2 regions of the Kitasatospora sp. NPDC098663 genome follow, and region 1 is predicted to be linked to the other one. Evidence: riboswitches for the same ligand, from Rfam matches in the RefSeq annotation. Region 1 holds a riboswitch; the other holds the start of a gene.

Region 1 (3,397 bases):
CCGCCGCGGTCGATGTCCCCGACCACTACCACCGGCAGCCCGGCGGCCGTCGCCAGGCCCATGTTGGCGATGTCCCGGTCCCGCAGGTTGATCTCGGCGGGCGAGCCGGCGCCCTCGCAGACCACCACCTCGTAGCGGCGGCGCAGATCCGCCAGGCACTCCAGCGACCGTTCCAGCAGGACGGGCTTGCGCTCGCGGTAGTCCAGCGCGCCCACCTCGGCGACCGGCCGGCCCAGCAGCACCACCTGGCTGCGGCCGTCCGCGCCCGGCTTCAGCAGCACCGGGTTCATCGCCGCCTCCGGTTCCACCCGGGCCGCCTGCGCCTGCATCGCCTGTGCCCGGCCGATCTCGGCGCCGTCGGCGGTGACGAAGGAGTTCAGCGACATGTTCTGCGCCTTGAACGGAGCGACCCGCACCCCCTGCCGGGCCAGCCAGCGGCAGATGCCCGCGGTCACCACGCTCTTGCCCGCGTCCGAGGTCGTCCCGGCGACCAGCAATGCGTTGCTCATGCCCTTCCCCTCCACCGTGTCGTCAGCGAGCGCAGCGCGACGTGCCCCGCGACCGTCGTACCCAGGGCCAGCGCGCCCACCCGCCGGGAGAGCACGCAGGCCCGCTCGATGTCGTCGACCGTCACCGGCCGCAACTCCGCGCCCAGCACCGGCCGGTGCTCCACCCGCTCCCCGTACTGGAGGGTCCCGCCCAGTCGGACGCCCACCGCGCCCGCGAAGGCCGCCTCCGCCTGGCCCGCGTTCGGGCTCGGGTGCGCCGAGCCGTCCCGCCGCCAGACCCGCCAGGCCGTTTTCGGCTGCGGCGCGGCGGCCACCGTGAGCAGCGCCGTCAGCCGGGCGCCCGGCCAGCCCGCCACGTCGTCCAGCCGGGCCGAGGCCCAGCCGAACCGGGCGTACCGCGGCGAGCGGTGGCCGACCATCGCGTCCAGCGTGTTCACCGCGCGGAACGCCAGCAGCCCCGGGGTGCCCGCCAGCGCGCCCCAGACCAGCGCGTTCACCACGGCGTCCGCCGTGTTCTCGGCCACCGACTCGACTACCGCGCGGGCGATCTGAGGCCCGTCCAGCGCGCTCGGGTCCCGCCCGCACAGGTGCGGCAGCCGCTCCCGCGCGGCCGTCAGGTCGCCGGTGGCCAGTGACCGGCCGATGGTGCGCGCCTCGCGGGTCAGCGAGGTGCCGCCCAGCACCGTCCAGGTCGCGGCGGCCGCCAGCGCGGCCCGGCCCAGCGGACGCCGGCCCACCGTACGGTCCAGGGCCGCCGCGCCGGCCGCGACCGCGCCCACGCACAGCGCCGTGTACCCGGCGCCGGCCACCCGGTCGTCCTGCCACACCCGCCGCTCCAGCCGGGTCGCCGCACTGCCGAAGACGGCCACCGGGTGGCCGCGCCGGGGGTCGGCGAAGCGGGCGTCGGCGGCGAAGCCCGCGGCGGCGCCGAGCGCGAACGCGGCGGCGCGGGTCAGCGGGCGCACGGCGGGTTCGGCGGAAGGCCGCGTGGGGTCCGGCAGGGCGGGGCAGCCTGCATCGCGTGCGTGTCCTCACTCAGGGTCCGCGCCCTGGATCGACGTACCGGGGGCGAGAGTCTCCTGGCTTCCGGGTCGGACGCACCCCCGGGCCTTCCAGCGGCTTCTGACGGCCCGCCGTGGCGATGTTCCGAGCGTGCTCCCCGGTGACAGTGGCGGGACCGCGCCGGACTCGCACCGGCTTCCTCTGCATGCCTCCGTTTGGCCCCAGGATCCCATCACGCGGCCGAACCGGGAGTCAACCGAGGTCACGGAGGGGTTGGTCACACCTCGGAGCCCCGTCGCCACCTCCGATCCGCCCGCCCCGCCCGACGCCCCGCCGTGCCTGACGCCCGCCCCGCCCGACGCCCCGCCGTGCCTGACGCCCGCCCCGCCCGACGCCCCGCCGTGCCTGACGCCCGCCCCGCCCGAGCCCCCGCCGTGCCCCGGACGGCCCAGCCCGGTGGCCGCCCGCGCGGCCCCCCGGTGAACTGGTGCCCGAACACCGTCCGCACACCGCCCGGACACCGTCCGGTCCAAGACCAGCAGAGCGGGGAGCGATATGCGTTGGGGAACCGCGGCCGTCGTGGCGGCCGCCGTCGTCGGCGCCGGGGCCGCCGTCCTGGTGATCGGCCGTCGGGCCTCCGAGCGGCTGGTCCACCCGGCGAGCGCCGCCCGGGAGTCCGGCCCCGTCCTGGTGCGGAGCCTCGCCGCGGGCCGGATCACCTTCAACCGCCGCCCCGAGAGCCTGCGCCCCGGCCGCTGGGCCGTGGAATGGGACGACCACGGCCACGCCGTCGTCGAGGAGGTCCTGCACAGCGACGAGAACGGCGTCACCCGCCGCCTCGTCCGCGCGGACCGGGGCACCCTCACCCCCGGCACCGAGGTCCACTTCACCCCCCGCGTCCACCTCGGCGACCCCACCGAGGCGCTCGGCCTCCCCTTCACCGACACCGCCGCCGACGGCGAACTCGGCGCCCTCCCCGCCTGGCGCCTCGACGGCAAACGCGGCACCTGGGTGATCCTCGTCCACGGCCCCGGCGCCGACCGGCAGCAGACCCTCCCGGTCCTCCCCGTCCTCGACCGCCTCGCCCTGCCGGCCCTCGCCGTCACCTACCGGGGCGACCAGGGCGCCCCGGCCTCGCCGGACGGGCTCGGCCACTTCGGCGAGACCGAGTGGCGCGACGTCGAGTCGGCGGTCCGGCTCGCCCTCGACAGCGGCGCCGGCCGGGTCATCCTGTACGGCTGGTCCCTCGGTGCCACCATGGCCCTCCAGACGGCCGCCCGCTCCGCCTGGGCCCATGCCGTCAGCGGCCTCGTCCTGGACTCGCCGGTCCTCGACCTGCCCGCCACCGCCCGCCGCGGCGCCGCCCGGGTCGGCTACACCGGCGCCGCCGCCGAGCTCGGCGCCCTCGCCGCCGAGGGCCGCACCGGCGTCGACCTCGCCGACTTCAGCCGCATCGCCGAGGGCGCCGACCTGCGCGTCCCCACCCTCCTGCTGCACAGCCCCGACGATCAGGTCGCCCCCTTCCGCGCCGCCGAGCGCCTCGCCGCCGCCCGCCCCGGCGTGGTCAGCCTCCGACCCTTCCCGGGCGCCGACCACGCCACCCTCTGGAACTCCGCCCCCACCCACTACACCGAACTCCTCCGCCGCTGGCTCACCCCCCTTCTCTGAACCCAGCCCCCCCGCACGAGAAGTCACACCGACAGGGCCTCTGTACGAAACCCGAACCTCACCCGTCAGCCACGGAGCGTGACCGGTCGGGCGGGTAGCGCGACCGCCGCCGCAAGGGTTGCGCCGGGATGGCATGACCCCGCCACCTGTTTCCGGCCAGGCGGTTTGCCTCTGTTGCCCGATTGTTGCCCGATCTTGGGGAGGTGCCGTCGACGGCC
Region 2 (3,397 bases), on a different contig from region 1:
CCCTGGGGGTTGATGCCGCAGGCGTTGAGGCCGGAGACGGCCCAGCCGTTGGAGTCGGTGTTGACGCCGAACATGGCGTTGAAGGCGCCGGAGGCGGTGAGCTTGCCCTTGAGGAAGTTCTTGGCGGCGACGATCGCCGGGTCGGTGGCGGCGACGCCCCCGGTGCAGAGCGAGGCCATGGCGGCGCCGGTCATGTCGATGTCGCTGCCCTGGGCGAGGGCGTTCGGGTCGCCCGCGGCCTTGCTGAAGTTCCAGCCGCCGTCGTTGTGCTGGTTGGCGCGCACCGCGGTGACGGAGGCGTCGAGCAGCGGCTGCGGGACGCGAGGGCTGCCGGCCTGGGTTCTGGCGCCCGCGAGGGCGAGGAGGCCGAAGACGGTGCCGTTGAAGTTGGCGGACGGGCCGTAGTAGCCGGGTTCGGCGGTCTGCCAGTAGGCGGCGAGGTCGGCGACGAGGTTGCGGCCCGGGCCGACCCGGGAGGGGTCGATGCCGGCGGCGTAGGCGTTGAGGATGCCGCGCTCGTAGTCCGTGACGACCGGCGAGGCGCTCGGCCAGCCGGGGGCGGCGAGCTGGCCGCGGTAGACCAGGCGGGCGTTCTTGGTGGGGTCGCCGCCGGGGGTGACGTCCGCGGCGGCCGTGCCGGCGGCCGCGAGTGCGCTGAACGCCCACTCGTTGGAGAGCCCGCCGCCGGTGACGTAGCTGCCGTCGGCGGCCTGGAGCGACTTCAGGTAGGTGACGCCGGTGCTCTTCGAGGTGGCTATCTGGGTCGGGCTGGCCGTCGCGTGGGCGGGGACGGCGGAGAGCAGGAGCGCGCCGGCCGTCAGGGCGACGGTGACGGCGGAGGCGGCGCGGGAAGGTGTGGTCCGCGCGGGGGCGAGGAGGGACATGGGACAGGCTCCTTGGGGTGGCGGGCGCCGACCCTGCCCCGGAGTTCCGGCGCCCGTTCGAGGGCGCGCGACTGCCGGAGCGGTCGCCGCCCGGATCGCGTGGGCCGGCTTTCGCCATGGTGCGTGGCCGGTCGGGCATTCGGGCTCAGGGCGGCGTGATCGCCGCCCCACACCGCTGCGCGTCAGCCCCGGATTCGCACCGGGTTCCCCCGCTCGGCCACCGCGGACGCTACCGCACGGCGCACCGGCGCACGAGGTGGTGTGATCGACATGACGACCCGTTGACTCCCGTTCGACCGGCGTGGTCTGATGAACCGATTTTTTGCCCTCGGCATTCAGGGGAAGCCGGTCGAACTCCGGCGCTGACCCGCAACCGTGGACCCACCTGTGGTGGGTGAGCCGGAATGCCTGGACCGGGGGCCTGTTCACAGAGCACTTGCGTCGTCGCGGACTACGACGCGGTCCGGACGGTCCCTGCCCAGGAGACCGTGGGCTGCGCCGTTGCGTCCTGCGTCGACCGACCAGGGAGTCGTCGTGAGGGTCAGCAGCAGTCGCACACGTCACAGGAACCGGGACCTCGCCTCCTTGGTGGTCGCCGGTGCTGTCGCGGCCGCCGCCTGCGGAAGCGTCCTGTTCGGGCGCCCCGGTACCGCGGCCGCCGACCCGATCGAGCAGTGCACGGCGACGACGGGCGCGATCGTCGCCGTCGACTTCACCCACTGGGGCGGCGGCGTCGTCCGGGGCTGCGACGCCCACCCCACGACCGGGATGAACCTGCTGCACGCCGCCGGCTTCACCACCGCCGGAACCGAGCACGACGGACCCGCCTTCATCTGCCGACTCGGAACCGGGACCTTCAACAACGGCACCCAGTACCCGACGCCGGCCGAAGAACCCTGCGTCAACACCCCGCAGGCCACCGCGTACTGGTCGTACTGGATCGCCGAACCCGGCCAACAGGCGTGGTCCTACAGCCGGTTCGGCGCCGGGACGCAGAAGCCCGAGCCCGGCGAGGTCGAGGCCTGGGTGTACGGCGGCACCGACATCGGCGGCACCAGCGGGGCGCCGGGCTTCGCGCCGGACTCCGTCCGGGCGAAGAGCGGCGGCTCGTCGGCTTCGCCGTCCGCCCCGCTGTCACCCTCGGCGACCCCGAGCCCGACCCCGACCCCGAGCCCGACTCCGACCTCGACTTCGACCGGGCCGTCCGCCACCGGAGACCCGGCGGCCGCCGCAGCCTGGCTGGCCCGCCAACTCGTCGGCGGCGACCACATGGAGAACTGGGCCGTCGAGGGGCCGGACCACCCCCGGACCGCCCTCACCGCCATCGCCCTCGCCGCCGCCGGCACGCAGGACCCGGCGCTGCGCCGGACGACCGCCTTCCTCTCCGCCCACGCCGACGCCTTCCTGTATCCCGACGGACCGGCCGGCCGGCCCGATGCGAAGGCCGCCGCACTGCTGGCCCTCGTCGCCGAGAGCACCGGTGGCGATCCCCGGGCCTTCGGCGGCCGGGACCTGATCGCCGCGCTCACCGGTCACGTCTGCACGGCGGCGGGGGAGAACGGCAAGTGCACCGCCGCCGGGGACTTCCTCGGCGCGGCCTCGCCCTGGGTCCAGTCCCTCGGTGTCATCGCCCTCCAGCGCGCCGGCGTCACGCCACCCGCCCCGGCGCTCGCCCGCTTCACGGTGCTCCAGTGCGCCGACGGCGGGGTGGCCGGATCGATGATCGTCGCCGGCGACCACTGCGAGTCCGACCCGCTCACCACCGGCCTCGCGGTCCTCGCCCTGCGCACGGCCCCCGGGTACGAGACGGCCGCGAAGAAGGCGTCGGACCAGCTCGCGGCCGGACAGCAGGCCGACGGTTCCCTCCTCCCGTACCTCGGCGCCCCCGGTGACACCATCAGCACCGCGAGCGCGGCCCAGGCGTTCAGGGCCACCGGACAGGACACCCGCCGGGCCGCCGCCACGGCCTGGCTCGCCGCCCGGCAGGGAACGGACGGCGGCTTCGGCCCCGACGCGTCGACCACCGACCCGGACCCGGCGGCCACCGAGCAGGCGATCCTGGCCCTGACCGGCACCGACCTCACCAGCGTCCGGCACAACCCGGACGCCACCGCCCCGCCGACGACACCCGCCACCACCCCGCCGACCTCGCCCGCGACCACGCCGCCTGCCGGGCGAACCCCCGACGCCGCCAAGGGCAGCGCCTACCTCACCGACCCGTCCCGCCTGATCAACGGCCGCTACTACGAGGGCTTCCCGGCCTTCGCCGACTTCGGCCTCACCATCGACGGCGCCTACGCCCTCGCGGCCACCGGCACCGACGACGCCGCGCTGCGCAGGATCGTCGACTTCCTGGACCAGCCGGGCAAGGACGCCGGCGAGCGCACCGTCAACGACTGGACCGGCATCGGCACCGAGTACGCAGGCGGCGGCTCGATCGGAAAGGAGGCGCTGCTCGCCGAGGCGGTCGGCCGCAACCCGCGCGCCTTCGGCGGCCACGACCTGATCGCCGC

Evidence for each region. A riboswitch is a leader RNA that binds a small molecule or an ion and turns the genes downstream of it on or off. The one in region 1 is predicted to bind cobalamin.
Region 2: it holds a riboswitch for cobalamin, as region 1 does, so the genes downstream of both, ACIQVZ_RS07530 (prenyltransferase/squalene oxidase repeat-containing protein) here and ACIQVZ_RS05630 (cobalamin biosynthesis protein) in region 1, are expected to answer to the same signal.

The regions. Positions count from the first base shown of each region.
Region 1 covers NZ_JBIWAP010000004.1:73,633-77,029, reverse strand. The annotation lists gene ACIQVZ_RS05635 (cobyric acid synthase) at 1-509, opposite strand, end outside; gene ACIQVZ_RS05630 (cobalamin biosynthesis protein) at 506-1,474, opposite strand; cobalamin riboswitch at 1,582-1,714, opposite strand; gene ACIQVZ_RS05625 (alpha/beta hydrolase family protein) at 2,067-3,179, shown strand.
Region 2 covers NZ_JBIWAP010000005.1:182,557-185,953, reverse strand. The annotation lists gene ACIQVZ_RS07535 (hypothetical protein) at 1-884, opposite strand, end outside; cobalamin riboswitch at 1,018-1,094, opposite strand; cobalamin riboswitch at 1,172-1,315, shown strand; gene ACIQVZ_RS07530 (prenyltransferase/squalene oxidase repeat-containing protein) at 1,419-3,397, shown strand, end outside.